Regions from separate parts of the Pseudarthrobacter sp. IC2-21 genome, predicted to be linked through region 2. Evidence: riboswitches for the same ligand, from Rfam matches in the RefSeq annotation. Region 2 holds a riboswitch; each other region holds the start of a gene.

Region 1 (6,521 bases), 1.6 Mb from region 2:
GTTTGTAGAACCGTTTGGCGATCTCTTCAATGTTTGCGCCCACTACGGGCAGCGTTGCCTGGATAACGGGACGAGAGGTGTCAGAGAGCATAATGCGTCCTTCCGTAGTGGCCGGCGGAACCCAGCGGCGAACCGGCTTGGCCGGGCTACTGTAACAGCCGGGCCGCACTCGGAGAAGAGGCTAATGGCTGTTACGGCCGGGCAGTGGGACACTCGGTTCCATGCGTGAGTTCGTTGCCCTCGGCACAGCTTCCCAGGTCCCTACAAGGAGCCGTAACCACAACGGTTACTTCCTGCGCTGGGATGGCCAGGGCCTGCTCTTTGATCCCGGCGAGGGCACACAGCGGCAGATGCTGCACGCGGGGGTCTCTGCAAGCCGGATCACCCGTATTTGCTTGACCCATGTGCACGGCGATCACTGCTTCGGGCTCCCGGGGGTGCTTTCCCGGATGGCGCTTGACGGCGTGAGCCATCCGGTCCATCTGCATTACCCGGCCTCCGGCGAGGCCGTGGTCCGTGCCCTCGTGTCCGTCAGCACTCCCGGACTTGACCTCCGGCTGTATCCGCACGACGGTCCCGGCACCATCGCTCCGGGGCTGCAGGTCCGGCCCCTGAAGCATCGCATCGAAACATACGGGTACAGGCTGGACGAGCCTGACGGCCGCACTCTTCTGCCGGACAGGCTCGCCGCAGCCGGGATCCGGGGCGCCGACGTGGGGAGGCTGCAGCTGGCGGGCGCTCTGGGCGGTGTCCGTCTGGAGGATGTGAGTGTTCCCCGGGCGGGGCAGAGCTTCGCCTTCGTGATGGACACGGCGCCGTGCGCAGGGGCGCAGGAATTGGCGGATCGGGTGGACCTCCTGGTGGCGGAGTCAACGTTCAGTGACGACGACGCCGGGCTGGCCAGGCAATACTCGCACCTCACCGCCGGGCAGGCGGGTGAGTTGGCGGGCAGCGCCGAAGCCCGCACGCTGATCCTGACCCACTTCTCCTCACGGTACGGCGACGACCTCACCCTCCTCGTGGACCAGGCGCGGCGCCGCGCCGGCGGCTCCGCAGTGATCGCCGCCAGGGACCTGGACCGGTTCGCCTTTCCAAAACGGCGTCGGCTGCCTTAGGCCGCGGGACGGAAGGGGCAGCCGCCCCTTGCCGGAGATTGTGTTTCGGGAGCAGGATATTAGCCTCACGCGAGGAGGCCGGCCATGATCCAGCTTGGAAAGTATGAACGGTACCTGATCGAGGAATTCTTTGATGATTACCGCGCCCGTGCCATGGCGCATCAAACGTTCACGCGGCGGGTCGCTTTCATCACGGGCAGCATGGCCGCGGCGTCGGCCGCGATGCTGCTGGTGGGGTGCACGCCCGAGGAAGTCCCGCGGGGAACCGAACCGATGCCGTCGCCCTCTGCTTCGACGACGGGTACCGGCATGGCATCCGGCGGGCCGGTACCGGGGGCGAAGAGTCCGTTGTCCGTCCCCGAGGGTGCGGCAGGATTGACGACGGCGACCGTCGCGTTCGGTGCGGACGGTACAGAAATCAGCGGCTACCTTGCCCGTCCCGCGTTGGGCGCTGCGGGTCCGGCCGTACTGGTGTGTCATGAGAACCGCGGGTTGACCGCGCACATCCAGGACGTGGCGCGCCGTTTCGCCAAAGCCGGCTATGTGTCGCTGGCACCGGACCTGCTGAGCAGGGAAGGAGGCACGGGCAGCCTGGATCCGGACGCCGTCCCCGGAGCGCTGACCAACGCCGGGTCAGCCCGCCATGTTGCCGATTTTGCTGCGGCCTTTGACTATCTGCGCGGCCAGGAGTTCGTGGACAAAGGACGGATCGCCATGAACGGCTACTGCTTCGGCGGCGGGATCACCTGGCAGGCGGCCACGGAACTACCCGGGCTCAAGGCCACGGCAGCGTTCTACGGGCCCGCGCCGGACCTGAACCGGGTGCCGGAGATCAAGGCCGCGGTGTTCGGGGTGTACGCCGAACTGGACAAGCGGATCACCGGAACCATGCCGGCACTCCGCGATGCCCTGGACGCCACCACGGTGGCGCATCAGCTCACCGTGTACCCCGGCGTGGACCACGCCTTCCACAATGACACCGGGGACCGGTGTAACCAGACCCAGGCAACGGCTGCCTGGAATGACATGCTGTCCTGGTTCGGGAAGTACGTGTGAGTGCGCAGCAGCGGCGGACGACGGCGGTCGGCATACTGCCGCGCGCCGCCGTCCAACCGGCCGGGGTCACGCCACGTGGACGAAGGATGCGCCCTGGAGCCAGCTGATGGAGTGGACCTGGGTCTTGAAACCGTCGACGCCGCCGCTGACAACCTGGCCGTTGCCGGCAAAGACACCAACGTGTCCGGCGGTGATCACCAGGTCACCCGGAGCGGGCGTGCCAACAACGCTTCCGTACTGGAAGAACTGGCCCGGGGCAAGGTCTCCGACACTCTTACCGGCTGAGCGCAGTGCCTTCTCCACCATGGCGGTGCAGTCCTGCTGGACGCCGAGCTGGGAGTAGGCAGAGGCCAGGATCGCCGAGCCGGCTGCTCCGGTGGCAGCCTGGGCCGGGGCCGGGCTGGACGCGAGCTTGACGCCGGTGTTGGCCGGTGCAGTCGGCGCCGCGGCGGCCTTGGCTGCGGGGGCGGGAACCGATGCCGGTGCCGGTGCCGGTGCGGCCTGCCCGGCGGCAGGGATCCGGATTTGGTTGCCCGGGTAGATGATGCTGTCCAGCGACAGGCCGTTTGCGGCCAAAACGTTGCTGAGTGCCACGCCGTTGGCCGCGGAGATCTGGCCCAGTGTGTCGCCGGATACGACAGTATGCACAGCGGCTGCGGCCGGAGCCGGAGCCACGGCTGCTGCGGGTGCGCTTACCTGGCCTTGAGGGGTGACCGTTCCGGAGTCTTCGGGTCCGTGGACGCCGGCGTGGGCAGGGGTGCTGAAGCCGAAAAACAGGCCGGATGCGGCGGCGACCACGAGGGCCGGCCGTCCGATCATCAGTGCACGGGATGTAGTGGGGGTGGCTGCACGATGGCGTGCGGCAGTGGACTTCTTGGACATGGTTGTTTGCCTCTCCCATGCCTGCGGGGTGAGCTGTCGGGTTCGGGTTGGAGAGACCCGGCCGGGATCGCCGCCTCAAGGGACGGGACGAGTGCCGACTTAACCCCAAGGCCTGTTCAGGCCGTGGAAATGTGGTTCCCCCGTCCCTGCCAGTTGCATTGCGTCTGGGATCCCGGGTCAGTGGCAGGGCTCGGCATACTGACGGGAATGTCCTGGCCTAAAACCAGGGCACCCAACGACCATAGCGGCTGCTTTTCCCGAATGTCACATTCCGGTAACGGAATGTACGGCCGGAATTCATCCGCGCGGCGCGGAGCGTTCCTGGGCCAGGGACGACGACGATGCAGGTCACCGCGCGGGATGCGTATATGCCCCCACAGGTCATCCAACTGATTCAATTCTCCCCAAAAAGGGCACTGGAACGCCGTCCGCAGGCCGGCCAAGGCGAATATTTCCTGGCGCCGGCAAGGCCGGAGACGTGGACCGTGGCGGGCTGACCGGCCCGGTCCGGGGCCTGACGCGGGACCGATATTCCCCGGAATCGGAGACTTGCCCGGTAGGCTCACGGACTATGTCCCTGCTTGCCCACAAATTGCGGCTGACCGGCCTCGCGGCCGTGCTTGCACTGGCTGTGGCCGCCTCGTCTTCCATGCTGCCGGCCCGCGCCGCGGACCCGGCTCCTCCCGGCGGCTATCCTTCCTGGCAGGACGTGGAGGGAGCCAAAACAAGCGAGGCCGCCACGGCCGCTGAAGTCACCAAAATCGGTGACCTGCTCGGCGGCCTGCAGGCCGAGGCAGAGGCGCTGGGCAATGCGGCCGTCACCGCTGCCGCCGGATACTCGGTGGCGCAGGACGATCTTCGGGCTGCCGGTTCCAAGGCGGACGCCCTGGCCGTGCAGGTGGCACGGGCGAAGGAGGAATCGAGCCTGCATAAGAGGGAAATCGGAGCCCTCGCCGCGCAGTCCTATAAGACCGGCGGCACAAATATGGGGTTCTTCGTGGCGCTCGATGCCTTGCAGACGAACAGTATCCACGCCCTGAACATTGTCCGGATCGTCAGCGACAAAACCTCGGTGCTGGTTCACAAATCAGCTGAGGCCGAACGGATCGCGGACGCGCTGGCCGAGCAGGAGCGCGCCGCCAAAACTGAGCGCGAACGCCTTGCCGGCATTGCCGAAGCCAAGCTGTCCTCGGCGCAGGCCGCCCAGCGCGCAATGGTGCAGCACGTCACGGAACAGCAGCAGCACAGTCAGGAACTCACCGCCCAGCTCGCTTCCCTGAAGGGCACCACGGCAGCCGTCGAAGGAGAGTTCCGGCAGGGCCAGGCTGCTGTGGCCGCCTACGAGGCATCCCAGGCGGCCAAACGTGCGGCAGCGGAGGAGCGGGCACGCCAGCAGGCTGAAGCTGCTGCCCGGGCTGCCGCCCAAACCCCGGCAGATCCTGCGCGCCCAAATCCCGAACCCCACAATCCGGCGCCCCAAAATCCGGCGCCGCAAAACCCCGTACCCCAAAATCCGGTACCCGCACCTCCCGCACCGCCGCTGGAAAGCCCGACGCCGGCCCCGCCGCCCGCCGTCGTCGTTGTACCTTCCGTTCCGGGCGGCGCCGTCAACGATCCCGCCGGTGCCCGCAATTATGCCGCCGGGCGGCTTTCCGCATACGGCTGGGAACAGGACCAGTTCCAATGCCTGGCGCAGCTATGGACGAAGGAATCCAACTGGCTCACCACGGCCACCAACCCGTATTCAGGGGCCTACGGCATCGCGCAGGCGCTCCCGGCCAGCAAGTATGGCAGCACAGGCAGCGACTGGCTCACCAGCTACCGCACCCAGGTTGACTGGGGGCTTGCCTACATCCTGAACCGCTACGGCTCCCCGTGCGGCGCCTGGAATCACTCCGTCATCAGGAATTGGTACTGACGGCCCCGCCGGCGTGCGGCCCGGCCCCTGCAGCCTCGGTGAAGCTGCAGGTCCGGCGGACTCCGCGGCGTTAGGCTTTTCCCATGGCTGACTTTGAACGGTTCCGGATCCTGCTGGAGGAAGAGCGGGGCCGGAAGCTGGCACTGCTGCCAGCGCTACGGGCCGATATTTCCGCTGCCAATGCCGCCCGACAGGACTCCAATGTGGACGACGAACATGACCCCGAGGGCGCCACCATTGCCTTCGAACTGTCACAGGCAGCGGCGCTGCTGAACCAAAGCAGTGCCGGTCTGGCGGAGGTCGAAGCGGCACTGCACAGAATCTCGGACGGCACCTACGGGGTGTGTGCCGTCTGCGGAGGACCAATCGCCGAGGGCCGCCTTGAGGCGCGGCCCTGGACCCTGTACTGCATTGAGCATTCCGGCGCGGGACGCCGGCACGGTAGGTGAGCCCGGTGAATCAAACCGTGCAGGACGCGGCCCGGTTCATCGACACCACCCTGCAGAATGAAGGCACCTGGTACCGGTCGGAGGAAGTGGAATCACGCCTGGGCGGGGCCCTCAGTTCCTACGGCGCATCAGTTGGAGCCGTGCGGGGAACCATCCGGGACGCCGGCACGAAATTCAAGGGCCTCGCCCACGACGACGTGACGGCACTCGCCTCGCAACTGTGGGGCCAGCCCGGGCCGGGCAGGCGGGCCGTCTACGAGCGGCGCCTGGCCGCCGTCGTGCTCCTGCAATCCCGGGTGGCCCTCCTGCGGCACTCGGACCTGACCCGGCTGGAAGGCTTCATCCGGTCGGCGCACACAGCGGAGTTGGTGGACCCCCTGACGGCCGACGTCGTGGTTCCGCTGCTCGCGGCGCTGGAGGGCGCGGACCGCCAACGCGCCGGGGTGGTGATGGCACGCTGGAGCCGGGATCCTGACGGCTGGGTCCGCCACGCCGCGGCCCTCGCTACCGGAACCCCGGCCCCCACAACCTGAATTCACGCCTGACAGAAGGAGACGCACATGACCACCACCTACAACCTGGAACGCTTTGTTGAGGCACAGGAGAGCGGCGGTACGTACCGGCAGGCGCTGTCGGAACTGCAACTGGGCAGCAAACGGGGCCACTGGATGTGGTTCATTTTCCCCCAGATTGCCGGACTCGGCAGCAGCCCCACGTCCGTGAAGTATGCCATCAGCTCATTGGAGGAGGCACAGGCCTACCTGAAGCACGACGTCCTGGGACCCCGGCTCCTCGAGTGCAGCGTAGCCGTGTCCACCCATACCGGGCGTTCCGCCGCCGATATCTTCGGCGGCATCGACGCGAAGAAACTGCGTTCCTCCATGACCCTGTTCCTGCGTGCAGCGCCCGGCGAGACGGTTTTCAAAACCGTGCTGGCACAGTTCTTCGACGGCCAGCCGGACCCCGCCACCGACGAACTGCTCGCCGCGCACCACGACTGACCCCGCCGGCCCGGCATCATTGCTTCCGGACCACCTCCAGCTGCACGTGCCCCAGGATCCCGCCGTCCACCGTCGCGGTCATGTACGTGCAAAAAGGCTG
Region 2 (6,521 bases):
CCAGTGCGTCTGCTGCGGATCACGTCAGGGAACGGCACGGCATCACCGCAAACGTGGCACTCCCGGGCACCGATACCGCGCCGGTTGCTGCCGGTTCAGACCCGGTCCACATCATTTCGGTAGCCGCGCTGCTGCCTAACAAGTCCCAGTTACTGCTGGTGGAAGCTCTCGCTAAGTTGCGTGATCTGGAATGGACTGCCTCCCTGGTGGGCACGGACGACGCCGATTCCGCCTACGCCGCGGAGGTCCGGACAGCCATAAGCTCGCACGGATTGGATGGCCGGATTCGGCTGACTGGCCAACTCGCCGGACAAGCCCTGGCGGCCGAATGGTATCGGAGCGACCTGAGCGTGCTCGTTTCCCGGGCTGAAGCGTTCGGTCTGGTGGTGTTGGAATCCCTGGCCTGCGGAATCCCGGTGATTGTTCGGGCCGGCACCGGTGCTGTGGACGCGCTGGCGATCGGCGCCGGGACGGTCCTGCCGGGAGCCGCCGTTGACCTTCCCGGCGGGGAAAGCGGTGAGGCGGAGGCTCTCGCCGCGGCGATCGGGAAATGGTTATCGGACCCAGTAGAGCGTTCAGACTGGCGGGCTGCTGCACTTGCTGCTCGGGAACACCTGCCAGGCTGGGAATCCGCGGCCCGTAACGTGGCGGGCATCCTCGGCGTTGGACCGCAGGTGCGCCATCAGGCCTGACCCGGCGCGCCCGCATAACCACGCACACAGCCCTGCCCCAGCGCATCCCGGCCGTCTGCGGGCTCAAAGGGGAAGGGCAACCCCGGGGCTAGAGCTTGCCGCGGTGGGCGGCGAAGAATTCCCGCAGCAGTGCCCCGCACTCGTCTTTCCTGACGCCGCCGTAGACCTCCACCCAATGATTGAGGCGGCGCTCGCGGAGGACATCGAAGACCGATCCGGCCGCGCCGGCCTTCTCATCCCAGGCACCGAAAACCACCCGTGGGATCCGGGCCAGTACTACCGCTCCCGCGCACATGGCACACGGCTCCAGCGTGACCACCAGTGTGCAGTCCGCCAGCCGCCAGCCGTCCCCGGCTCCGCCCTCAAGCTTCGACAAAGCGCGCAGCTTCTCGGCCGCCTCACGGATGGCCACCACTTCCGCGTGGGCGGTAGGGTCCCCGAGTTCCTCCCGCTGGTTCCGTCCGGAACCCAGCACGGCGCCGTCGGGTCCGAGGACAACAGCACCGATGGGCACGTCCTCCGTGGCAAGGGCGCGCCGGGCCTCCTCAAGGGCAAGGCCCATCCATTCGCTGTGTTTCTTTTCGCCCGGCGCCATGGCTCAATGATAGTTTCGAGTGATATCCGTCCTTGCCACCCACTGACGCCAGGAGGAACTCGTGGATGTTGACACATTCAGGGCCCGTGCAGGCCAATGGTTCAAACCGTACGCGGCGCTGTGGATCACCATGCTGGTGGGTGGTGTTCTGGTGGTCATCATGGCGCTGCTCGGTGCCGAGGTCTACGACAACGTGGTGGACGATGCCGGGCTGACGTCCCTGGACCGGCCTGCGCTCCAACTGGCCGAAAGCCTGCGGAACCCCGGCCTCGACGCAGCCGTGACGGCATTCACCAACATCGGCGGCGGCATCGGCATGCCCATCCTGGCCAGCATCCTGACAGCCTGGCTCACGTTCCTGAGCAGGACATGGCGCCCCATCATCCTGGTGGGCGGCGCCGCAGCCGTCTCCACGACGGCGACGACAGTGGGTAAGCGCCTGGTTGGCCGCACCCGCCCGGACCACGCTGATGCGGTCCCGCCGTATGAGACCTCGCCGTCGTTCCCCAGCGGCCACACCCTGAACACCACGGTGGTCATTGGTGTCCTGATCTACATCATGTGCCTCCAGTTTGAGATGACCTGGGCGCGAATCACCGCGATCGTCGCCGGGGTGGTCTTCATCATTGCCATGGGCCTGAGCCGGGTTTTCCTGGGGCACCACTGGATGACGGACGTCATGGCCGGCTGGTTCCTGGGCCTGGCGTGGGTGGGAATAGTGATCCTGGCCCACAGGCTTTTCCATGTATTGCGGAGACGCGAGCACGCAGGTCCGCCCCCGACGTTCGAACACCCTGCTATCCGGGACGAGCAGCGGAGCTGACTCCCGGCGGGGCCGCCCGGGCCGGATGATAGTTTTGACCCATGCGCACTCTTGTTGTTGACCACCCGCTGGTCGCCCATAAGCTCACCGTCCTGAGGGACAAAAACACCCCGTCTCCGGTTTTCCGGATGCTGACGGAAGAGCTGGTGACACTGCTCGCGTATGAGGCCACGCGCGATGTGCGCACCCAGCCCGTGACCATCGAAACGCCGGTGAGCACCACCGTGGGCACCGCCTTCACCAAGCCCACCCCGCTGGTGGTCCCCATCCTCCGCGCCGGCCTGGGCATGCTTGAGGGCATGACCAAACTGGTCCCCACTGCTGAGGTGGGTTTCCTGGGCATGGCCCGCGACGAGGAAACGCTGGACATCATCACCTACGCCGAGCGTCTGCCGGAGGACCTTACGGACCGTCAGATCTTTGTCCTGGATCCCATGCTGGCTACCGGCGGGACCCTCCGCGAAGCCATCAAGTTCCTGTTCAAGCGCGGCGCCTCCGACGTCACCTGCATTTGCCTGCTGGCCGCGCCGGAAGGCCTGGCCAAGCTGGAAGAAGAACTGGCGGATGCCAACGTGACCATCGTCCTGGCCTCCATCGACGAAAAGCTCAACGACAAGTCCTACATCGTTCCCGGGCTCGGCGATGCTGGAGACCGCCTCTACGGCATTGCCGGCTAGCTTCCGGAGCAAGAGGGCGGTAAGAGGGCCTTCCGGTTTCAGGACCCCGCCGCTAGCCTGTGCGGATGGACTGGAAACTTGAACTTGTCTTTGTCCCTGTGTCCGACGTGGACCGTGCGAAGGATTTCTACGTCAACAAAGTCGGCTTCAACGCTGACTACGACGAGCGGCCCAGTGAGGGCATCCGTTTTGTCCAGCTGACGCCGCCCGGATCCGCCTGTTCCATCTGCATTGGCGAGGGCCTCAACGACGCCCCGCCGGGGACGGCCCCGAGCCTGCAGATGGTGGTCAGCGATATCCAGGCTGCCCACGCCCATCTCAAGAAGAACGGGGTGGATGTGAGTGACGTGGACGTGCAGGACTGGGGCCATTTTGTGTACTTCGCGGATCCCGACGGCAACAAGTGGGCCGTGCAGTACATCCCGGGCCGGGAGTCCCAGGGCTGATTCAGCTGGATTCAGCCAGGGAAATATTCAGCCAAAGAAGGCAGCAGGCCCTGAACCGGGGGATTCAGGGCCTGCTGCGGCTGTGCGGATTCCGGGGAATCGGATCAGTACCAGTTGTGTGACAAGTGGAAGTTCAAAGCACCGCACGGCGACTGGTAGCGCTCCTGGATGTAGTTCAGGCCCCAGTTGATCTGTGTGCGGTAGTTGGTGAGGTAGTCCGCGCCGGCACTGGCCATCTTCTCTGCAGGCAGCGACTGGACGATGCCGTAGGCACCGCTGCTGGCGTTGGTGGCCGTGGTGGTCCAGTCGGATTCCTTGGTCCACAGCGTCTGGAGGCACTGCATCTGGTCAGCGGACCAGCCATAGCTGCCCAGCTGGCCGGCGGCGTAGGCCTGGGCTCCTGCCGGGTCATTGACTGCCACCACGGGCGCAGGCTCAGGTGCGGGCGCCGGTTCAGGTGCCGGTGCGGGTGCCGGCACGGGCTCCGGCGCAGGAGCTGGAACCGGTGCGGGTGCAGCTGCGGGCTCGGCGGCCTGCGGGGCCACGCTGATTTCAGCAGCGGCGGCCTCCGGCGCAGATTTGGCTCGTATTTCGGCCTTTTCCATCGTCAATCGGGATTCGATGTCGGCAGCGGACAGTTTCTGCGTGTCGCTGACGGCCGTCAGGCTGCCGGACTCGGATGCTTGGCCTGCTGCGCCCAACCCGATGAGGAGCGTGAGCGCCGTCCCTATAACGGCCACACGCTGTCCCAGCGTGGGAATCCGGTTGCGGAGCTTGTTTGACCCGTCCTGCGGGCGCGTTTGTACCTTGGATTCAGACATGATTGATCGCCTCTCACACCTGCGGAGTTAGCTGTCGGGTTCGGATGAGGGCATCCGGCCACACGGAATATCACGTGCTGGCTTCACCCCAAGGGCACTAAAAGCCCGGGACTCTGGGTCCCCCGCCTCTGCCTCGGTCGAACGGAATCCGGGAAGCGGCAGAGCTTGGCGTCATCCGGATGTGCGGACCAAACGGGAACCGCACGTTATCAACGGTACCGGAGGAGGCCGTCGAAGTCACATTTTGGTAACGAGGATCACGACGTCGGCGTGTTGGCTTGCGGTGCCTGGCGCCGGAGGGGTGCCGCAACGCTACGCGGCTAACCAACCAGCGCGTAAACCGTGGTTCCGCCGATGGATTGCGCAGGGAACGTTGCCGCCACCCACTGCGCAATCTGGGATGCGGCGTCCGAGCCGCTGGTGGACCGCATCGTTCCGCCGGCAATGAAGTAGTGGATCTTGCCTTGCGCCACCAGATCCTGGAACCCGCCAAGGCTGGGGGAGGGGTCCGTTCCATTGAAGCCGCCCACGGGCATGACCGGCAGTTGCGTTGCCAACTGGTAGCCGGCCGCATTGTTGGAACCCACGACGGCGGCCGCCCAGGTATAGCGGGACGCGTCACTTCTCAGGGCGGTCACCAACTGAGCCGACGGCGAGGTGGCACCCAGAAGGCCACCCATTCCGCCGGCCTGCCGGCTGGTGCCGCCCGGTCCATTGATGTTGGCGCCGGTGCCGCTGGCGGTGCCGCCAGGCCCGTTGGGATTGGCGCCGTTCCGTAACGGGTTACCTTGGCCGGCTGCAGCAGGACCGCCTGGACGGAACCCGCCTGCGCTCGTGGCAGGTCCGGCGCTGACGATCGCGCCGCTGTGGACGGCCGCGGCCGTTGATAGCGAGAACGCCAGCGGTCCGGCAAGGGAGGCGGCGACGGCGAGGACCGCCGTCGTCCGCTGCACCACACGGAAGCTCAGGTAACGGCCGAACAAGACACCCGCCGCGCCCGCAAGCCCGGCGGCCAGGACAAACCAGCGGAGCCACGGACCGTAGGCGGAGGTGGTGCCCAAAAGGGCGAAGCCCATGCTTGCCGCAGCCGCCACGGCAGCGGCGAGCAGCAGCGCTGCGGCGGGCTGCCGCCGGTGCTGCCAGAGGAGGACGCCGCCCAGCCCGGCCAGGCCGGCGATTCCGGGCGCAAGTGCCACCGCGTAGTAGGGGTGGATAATGCCCGCCATGAAACTGAAGACCAGCCCCGTGACCAGCACCCACGAGCCCCACATGATGACGGAGGCGCGGACACCATCCGTGCGAGGTGCCCGCCGGCCCACCCACAGCAGGCCGGCGGCGAGGATCAGCACGGACGGCAGCAGCCACGCAATCTGGCCGCCGAACTCACTGCTGAACATCCGCAACGGGCCCGGAACGCCCCACCCGTTGCCGCCGCCCACGCTCCCGGTTTCGTCACCGCTCAGGCGGCCCAAACCGTTATAGCCCAGCGTGAGCTCAATGATCGAGTTGTTCTGCGAACCGCCAATGTACGGCCGCAAGTTTGCCGGCGTGAGCTCCACGGCGAGGAGCCACCACCCTGCGGCGGCCACCATGGCCGCACCCGCCGCCGCCAGGCGAAGCAGGCGACGGCAGATTCCTTCCGGTGCCGCCACAAAGTAGGCCACGGCAAAACCGGGAAGCACCAGCAGCACCTGGAGCTGTTTGGTGAGGAAACCGAAGCCCAGGAGCACGCCGGCCAGCACCAGCCAGCGCACCTTCCCGTCCTGAATGGACCGGAGTGTCGCGTAGCCGGCGGCGGTCATGAGCAGAACAAGCAGGGCATCGGGATTGTTGAACCGGAACATCAGCGCGGCCACCGGTGTGATCGCCAGAACCACGGCCGCCAGCAGGCCCGCCCGGTGTGCCAGGAGGCTATCGGCAGCGGCCGGCCCCGCTGCCCGCCGTACTGCGAGATACAGCAGCCACGCCGTGGCCACCCCCATGAGCGCTTCGGGTACCAGGACGCTCCATGAACTCAAGCCGAAGAGCCGGACCGACAGGCCCATGATCCACAGCGATGCCGGAGGTTTGTCAACGGTGATGGAATTGGCGGCGTCCGAAGAGCCGAAGAACCAGGCGGTCCAGTCCTGGGAGCCCGCCTGGGCCGCCGCGGAATAAAACGCATTTGCCCAGCCCGATGCTCCCAGGTTCCAGAGGTACAGCACCGCCGTGGCCACCAGGACCGCGGCCAACTCCAGACGCAGCCGGAGGAGCCTGCGACGGGCGCCACGTGATGGGCCGGACCGTGAATGGCCGTCCTGTGAACGGGCCGCCGGGAAACCTTCCGGCACAGGAACACCGCGCCGGCCGTCCGTGGGCCCCTGAAGCCCGCCGGCATGGCCCGGGATATCGATGGCCACGGTGGGCTACTTCGCCAACGCGTACACGGTAGCGCTGCCCACGGTTTGGGACTGGAAGTTGGCCTGAA
Region 3 (6,521 bases), 150 kb from region 2:
TTTTTGTTCAGCCACTGAACCTGGGCATCGAGGGTCACCAGCGTGGTGAGCGAGGGTGTGTTGTACGTCTGGTTCAGCCTCGAGTTATCAATGGCCGTCTGCAGGTCCAGGAAATCCGGGATCCAGCGGTCGCTGGCCTTGATGCGCGCGGCGCGTTCCAGGGCGGCGGGGGAGAACAGGCCCAGCCACAGGCCGCCGTCGGACGCGAAATTCTTTTGCGGGGCGAAGTAGTACACGTCCGCCTCGGCCACGTCCACATCAAGCCCCCCGGCGGCGGAGGTGGCATCAACCAGCACGAGGGAGCCGGCGTCGGCACCCTCCACGCGCTGGACGGGAGCCGCGACGCCGGTGGAAGTTTCGTTCTGCGGCCAGGCATAAACATCCACGCCGGCTTCGGCCCGGGCGGCCGGCCGGGTGCCCGGCTCGGACTTGATGATGGACGAGCCCTCCAGGAACGGCGCCTTGTTGGTGGCGGCCGCGAACTTGGAACCGAACTCGCCGAAGGACAGGTGCTGGGCCTTCTTTTCCACCAACCCGAAGCTGGCGATGTCCCAGAATGCGGTGGAGCCGCCGACGCCGAGAACAACTTCGTAGCCCTCCGGGGCGCGGAAGAACTGGCTGAGGCCCTCCCGGACGGAACCCACCAGGTTCTTGACGGGCGCCTGGCGGTGGGAAGTGCCCAGGATGGTCCGCGATGCTGCCTGGAGTGCCTCAAGCTGCTCCGGCCGGACCTTGGACGGTCCCGCACCGAAGCGTCCGTCCTTGGGCAGGAGATCGGCGGGAATAGTGATGCTGGTTTCGCTCACAAGGGCTCCAATTTCGGCATGGACATGTTTGGCGTCCGGGACGGTGGGGTGGCCGGCAATCAGCGGCGACTGCAACGAGGGCCGCTTTTATTCTGCCTGAAACCCTGGACAGGGCTGCAACCGGCACCGTCACAGTCTGGCCAGTGAGACGGCGGCCGATTATCCGGACAAATTCAAAATAGGCTAAGCTTTTTACTGGACCTCGCTGCGGCTTGAACGCGATACGGTGGGTCAACGCAAGGTACTGTGCTCGAGGAGCTGAGCTGGATGACGGATCTGATCGATACCACGGAGATGTATCTTCGAACCATTTTGGAGCTTGAAGAAGAAAACATCGTTGCCCTCCGCGCCCGCATCGCCGAGCGGCTGCGCCATTCCGGACCTACCGTGTCCCAAACTGTTGGCCGGATGGAGCGGGACGGCCTGGTAGTGGTCTCCGGAGACCGTCATTTGGAACTTACCGACACCGGCCGCAAGCGCGCCACCGAAGTCATGCGCAAACACCGGCTCGCCGAGCGGCTCCTGGCCGATGTCATTGGCTTGGACTGGGCGTACGTCCATGACGAGGCGTGCCGCTGGGAGCATGTGATGAGCGAGCGTGTGGAACGGCGCATCTACCAACTCCTTGACCACCCCACCAAGTCGCCCTACGGCAACCCCATCCCCGGGCTGGCTGCGCTGGGGGGTGCTGCCGCCCTGCCGGAAGCAGGTGTGATTAATCTCGTTGAGGCCATGCGCGGATACGGGCCGACGTCGAGCGTGACCGTCAGCAGGCTGGCCGAGCCCATCCAGGTGGAACCCGAGTTGCTGGTGCAGCTCGACGAAGGGGGCATCCGGCCCGGCGCGGCAGTCTCCCTCGAGCGCGTCGGCGAGTACATATCAGTGCGGGTTCCGGGCATTGAAGGTGCGCTCGAGTTGCCGCCCGAGGTCGCGGCCCACGTTTTCGTTTCCATCAGCTAGGGCCGGGAGCTCCAGCAGGAGGCCGCTCTGCGGCACCCCGACGCAAGGGGCTAGCGCACGGCCGTCAGTTCCGCAAATATAACGGAATTGTTACTGCCCGTTTTGATCGCCTATAGTTTAAACCCAAGCGTCGATATAAAAGCGTTACCTGATCCGGAGCCGAGCTCTGCCAGCGGATCAGGTGCACGAGTCATCCACTGGCAGAGGCGGGGGAACCACAACCGGCAGTCGCAAGGCTGCCTTGGGGTGAAGTCCGTCAGCAGCAAGCCTCTCCCAGGACCCTCATGGGTATCTCTGCGCCGAGTGCTTGCAACGGCGGACCGGGTCTTAGAACTCTCTGACCCGAATCCGACAGCTAACTTCGCAGGCTATCCAGAGAGGAACATTCTTGACCACGCATTACTCCAGGGGCCGCCGCCGCGCGGCCGGCCCCGCTGCTGCGCCCCGCGCGGTTGAGGATCACACTGCGGAGAGGCCCCGCGATCCCCAGCGTGAAGCGCGGCGCCGCCGTCGGGGCGCCTTCCGGCAGGTCACCGACTTCGCCGCCGCCAGCGGTGTTGGGCAGAAGGCCGGCGTGGCACTTGCTGCCACCGGCCTGATCCTGACCGTCACCGTTCCGGCAACGGGCCCGATCATGGCAGACCAGCAGCCCGGCAACTCCGTTGCGGCCGTGTCAGCCGCTCCGCAGCCGGAGATTTCGGCCGCGGCCGGGGCCCAGATTGATTTCAGCCGTTCTTCCGTGGTGACCCAGGGTGACCCGGACGGCAAGCTGAAACAACTGTTGAGTGCGCAGTCGGCCGGGTCCATTACCCGGGCTGCCTCCGCCGGGAGCCTGGGAGCGCCGCTCGCGCAGCTCATCACGGCGTCCCCGTTCGGCTTCAGGATCAGCCCCATTACGGGTGGTACCGGCGACTTTCACCGCGGCCAGGACTACGTGGCCCAATGCGGAACTTCGGTCCTGGCCGCCGCCAGCGGCACCGTGACCTTCGTAGGCTGGCATCAGTACGGCGGTGGCAACCGCGTCGTGATCGACCACGGCAACGGCTTGGAAACCACGTACAACCACCTGTCCTCAGCCTCCGTGACCGTTGGCCAGACCGTGACCCGCGGCCAGGTGGTGGCCCTCAGCGGCACCACGGGCGCCTCCACCGGCTGCCACCTCCACTTCGAGGTTCAGGTCAACGGCGAAGTCGTTGACCCCACAGGCTGGCTCTGAGCCAAATGATGGCAAACTCTCAAATCTCTTCGGCTTGCCGTGACCTGAATGTGACATTCGCTCTGAAGTCCTGTAACGTCTAAGTCGCGTCAACTTTTCCGAAGTTGACGTTCTTGAGTGGATTGCCTAGCTCTGCCACCGCTCAAGGTCCGTTCGCATGACATCGTCTGGCAGGGGCGGGGGAACCAATTTTGGTCTTCGATTCTGAAGGCCTTGGGGTTAAGTCGCAAAGCTTCCCAGGAAGCAGCGCGGCCGGGTGACTCCCATCCGAATCCGACAGCTCACCTCGCAGGCATTGGGAGAGGCTACCTTCGTGTCTTCACGCCATAATTCTGCGCGCCACCGTGCGCAAACGGTTCGCACCAATCCTTTGGGCTCCGTGTCCAAGGCAGTAAGTGCAAACGCCGGGACCGTAGGTCGCCAGGCTGCTGTTATCGCAGCCGCGTCAGGTCTCATCCTGACCATGGGGCTTCCGGCCAACGCCGCGGACACCACCGCTGGTGTGTCCGCGTCTACCGAGTCCGGATCTGCCCAGGCTGCTCTTGCCGTCACCGCCGCACCCACTGCCACCGTGTCTTTCGAGCGCCCGGTAGTCAAGACCACGGCTGCACCCGTGATCGCGCCGGTCCGTGCTCAGTCCACGGCAACGGAAACAGCAACGGCAAGCCGTGCTGCTGACGTAACCAAGGATGCCGCAGCCAAGCCTGCAGCTGCCGTTTCTTCGGCAGCCGCGTCGGGCCTGGCAGCTATCGCCTACACCGGCATCGGCCACCCCTACCTCTGGGGCGGCACCACTCCCAATGGCTGGGACTGCTCAGGCTTTACCCAGTGGGTCTACGCCCAGGCCGGCATCAGCATTCCCCGCACCAATGCCTGGAACGCCATGCGGCCCACCTCCACGCCGTCCCCCGGTGACCTGGTCATGCAGAACGGTGGCGCACACGTGGGCATCTACGTGGGCAACGGCATGATGATCAGCGCGCTCAACCCCTCCCAAGGCACCCTGCTGCACGCCGCTGCAGCAACGGGCACGTCCTCCTTCTACACCCTGGGCTAGTCCTAACTCCGGACTTCCTCCCGTTTCTTTCCTGGAAACTCTTCGCTAAATCCCCGTTCGGGGCGTGCCGGCGTACCCCCAAGATGCCGGCGCGTCCAAAGACCTTGGGCTGCCCTCGCGGTCCCGAGGAACACGAAAGAGAGAAAAATTGATGACGACACGTGCAACTGTTGCACGGCACCGCGCCGAGGTCACCAAGACCAACTCGCTGGCTGTCATTGCCAAGGCTGTCGGCGACAACGCCGGCGGCATGGGCCGTCAGGCTGCGGTTATCGCTGCTGCCTCCGGCCTGGTCCTGACCAGCGGTATCGCGGCCAACGCCGCTGATACCAATGTGCAGCGCGAAGCCGCTTCGACGGCCAGCTTTGAAATTGGAACGGCCGCGCCGGCCGTTATTTCGGCTGAATCCACGATCGCCATCTCCTACGAGAAGCCGGCAGTAACCACCACGCCGGCTCCCGTCGCAGAGCCGGAGCCCGAGCCCGTTGTTGAGGCAGCCCCGGCAGCCGCGGCCGCTCCCGCCGCGGCGCCTGCGGCCGCCATCAAGGTTGCTTCGTCCGCCCCCGCGGCTCCGGCCGCCCCGGTCGCTGCCAGCGGCAAGGGCCAGGCCATCCTGTCCGCAGCGTACGCCCAGCTGGGCGTCAACCAGGACTGCACCATGCTCGTGACCAACTCACTGGCCGCCGTAGGCATCAACTTCCATGACTGGCCCGCAGGCTACCTCTCCCTGGGCCGCACCGTCAGTGCAGCAGAAGCAAAGCCCGGCGACCTGATCTACTACGCAAACGGTGGCGCGGGCATGGCCCACATTGCCGTTTACGCAGGCAACGGCCAGGCCGTGCACGGCGGCTACAACGGCAACCAGACCGTTGTGTTCAGCGCCAATGTTGGATCAGGACCGGTTTTCATCCGCGTGTCCTAACAGCTGTTGAGCCTTCAAAGGACCCCTGCCTGGTGGCGGGGGTCCTTTGCTGTCTGTTCCCTCAGGGACGCGGCGGCAGCCGCCAGGCCGGGCATCCCGGAAACGGCCGGACCGAGCGATTAGTTTATCCGGGCATTTTTTGTTTACTCTTGTGGTGTCGATCCATAGCCCGGATATGCCGGGGGCAGCCGGCCCTCGTGCCCCTGACGGGTGCGGCCACAAAGAGGTAAGTGCATGCGCACTCTCGTTCTGAATGCTGGATATGAACCGCTGGCGGTAGTCACCTTCCGCCGGGCGCTGGTGCTTGTGCTCACGGGCAAGGCCAGTGTTATTGCCGAGGGCGATGACCCCGTGGTGGGGCCGCAGGAGATTCTGGGCCGCCCGTCTGTGATTCTCCTGAACCGTTACATCCGTCCCAGATATAACCAGAGCACCGCGGTAAGCCGCCGCGGCGTCCTCCGGCGCGACGGTCACCGGTGTGCCTACTGCGGCAAAGGTGCCCACACCATCGACCACGTGCAGCCCAAATCGCGTGGCGGTGCCGATTCGTGGGAGAACCTGGTGGCCGCCTGCCTCCGATGCAACAACAGCAAAGGTGACCACACCCCGGCCGAGATGGGCTGGAAGCTGAGGTTTGTGCCGGAAGCGCCGCACGGCACCATCTGGCAGATCAAGGAACTGGAGAAGCCGACGCCTGCCTGGGATCCGTTTTTGCTGCCTGAACGGGCGGCCTGAACGCTTCCGGACTGCCGGTTTCGGGCGCGCGCGAGGAGTAACAGTCGCGCATGCCCACGGACGTTCCGGCGCGGCTAGGCTGGGCTGGTGGATGCAGACTCGTTCGATTTTGATGCCGTCATTCTTGCCGGCGGCCGTTCGGAACGCCTGGGCGGCGTGCCCAAGCAGGGGCTGAAGTACGACGGCGACACCTTGTTGGGCCGCTCCATCGCCGCTGCCGGAGGTGCCCGGGCCGTGGTTGTGGTGGGTCCTGAGCCCGCGGAACATCCGGCCGGCATCCTCAGCTGCCGCGAGGAGCCCGCCTTCGGCGGTCCGGCCGCGGCCATTGCCGCCGGGCTTGCGGCGCTGGCGAAGGCCGGTGGAAGCCGGCCGCCGGTGACCCTTGTTCTTGCCTGCGACATGCCGAATGTGCGGCAGGCGGTGACGGCACTTCGGGAGGGGCTGCTGGCCGCCGGTCCCCTGACAACGTGCGACGGCGTGGTGGCTGTCTCGGAGGATGGCCGCCGGCAGCCCCTGGTGGGCTTTTATAGCACGCCCGCGCTACAACGCTCGGCGGCTGAACTTGCGGCCAGGGGTCAACTGATCAACGGGTCGGTTCGGGCACTCCTTGCTAGTCTTGACGTAAAGCCTGTTGCCGTTCCGGCCCGGTCCACGGCAGACGTGGACACCTGGGACGACGCCGCCACACTCGGGGTGGGCGGCCCTGGTCCACTTGGTGGCTCCCGGAGCAAAGCGGCCGCAGATGAATTGGGAGGCAGAGCGTGAAAAGTCAGGACGAGACGCTGGAAGAGTGGAGCAGGTCGCTGCTGCAGGCGTATGACTTGG

Evidence for each region. Region 2 has a riboswitch for cyclic di-AMP ahead of SBP01_RS03320 (hypothetical protein). Riboswitches for the same ligand answer to the same signal wherever they lie in the genome.
Region 1: another riboswitch for cyclic di-AMP. It lies ahead of SBP01_RS10425 (LysM domain-containing protein); the one in region 2 lies ahead of SBP01_RS03320 (hypothetical protein).
Region 3: another riboswitch for cyclic di-AMP. It lies ahead of SBP01_RS03980 (C40 family peptidase); the one in region 2 lies ahead of SBP01_RS03320 (hypothetical protein).

Annotation. Positions count from the first base shown of each region.
Region 1 covers NZ_CP139145.1:2,259,130-2,265,650, reverse strand. Annotated here, with positions in the region: gene SBP01_RS10440 (globin domain-containing protein) at 1-91, opposite strand, end outside; gene SBP01_RS10435 (ribonuclease Z) at 222-1,115, shown strand; gene SBP01_RS10430 (dienelactone hydrolase family protein) at 1,200-2,171, shown strand; gene SBP01_RS10425 (LysM domain-containing protein) at 2,238-3,053, opposite strand; cyclic di-AMP (ydaO/yuaA leader) riboswitch at 3,057-3,259, opposite strand; gene SBP01_RS10420 (coiled-coil domain-containing protein) at 3,625-4,971, shown strand; gene SBP01_RS10415 (TraR/DksA family transcriptional regulator) at 5,055-5,420, shown strand; gene SBP01_RS10410 (DNA alkylation repair protein) at 5,417-5,953, shown strand; gene SBP01_RS10405 (DUF1810 domain-containing protein) at 5,981-6,421, shown strand; gene SBP01_RS10400 (metallophosphoesterase) at 6,438-6,521, opposite strand, start outside.
Region 2 covers NZ_CP139145.1:695,703-702,223, forward strand. Annotated here, with positions in the region: gene SBP01_RS03295 (glycosyltransferase family 4 protein) at 1-692, shown strand, start outside; gene SBP01_RS03300 (nucleoside deaminase) at 781-1,287, opposite strand; gene SBP01_RS03305 (phosphatase PAP2 family protein) at 1,418-2,110, shown strand; gene upp (uracil phosphoribosyltransferase) at 2,152-2,787, shown strand; gene SBP01_RS03315 (VOC family protein) at 2,853-3,233, shown strand; gene SBP01_RS03320 (hypothetical protein) at 3,338-4,054, opposite strand; cyclic di-AMP (ydaO/yuaA leader) riboswitch at 4,058-4,218, opposite strand; gene SBP01_RS03325 (ArnT family glycosyltransferase) at 4,375-6,453, opposite strand; gene SBP01_RS03330 (glycosyltransferase family 39 protein) at 6,460-6,521, opposite strand, start outside.
Region 3 covers NZ_CP139145.1:846,183-852,703, forward strand. Annotated here, with positions in the region: gene serC (phosphoserine transaminase) at 1-806, opposite strand, end outside; gene SBP01_RS03970 (metal-dependent transcriptional regulator) at 1,074-1,766, shown strand; cyclic di-AMP (ydaO/yuaA leader) riboswitch at 1,914-2,151, shown strand; gene SBP01_RS03975 (M23 family metallopeptidase) at 2,155-2,982, shown strand; cyclic di-AMP (ydaO/yuaA leader) riboswitch at 3,131-3,291, shown strand; gene SBP01_RS03980 (C40 family peptidase) at 3,362-4,039, shown strand; gene SBP01_RS03985 (NlpC/P60 family protein) at 4,191-4,961, shown strand; gene SBP01_RS03990 (HNH endonuclease) at 5,196-5,696, shown strand; gene SBP01_RS03995 (molybdenum cofactor guanylyltransferase) at 5,784-6,461, shown strand; gene SBP01_RS04000 (DUF6457 domain-containing protein) at 6,458-6,521, shown strand, end outside.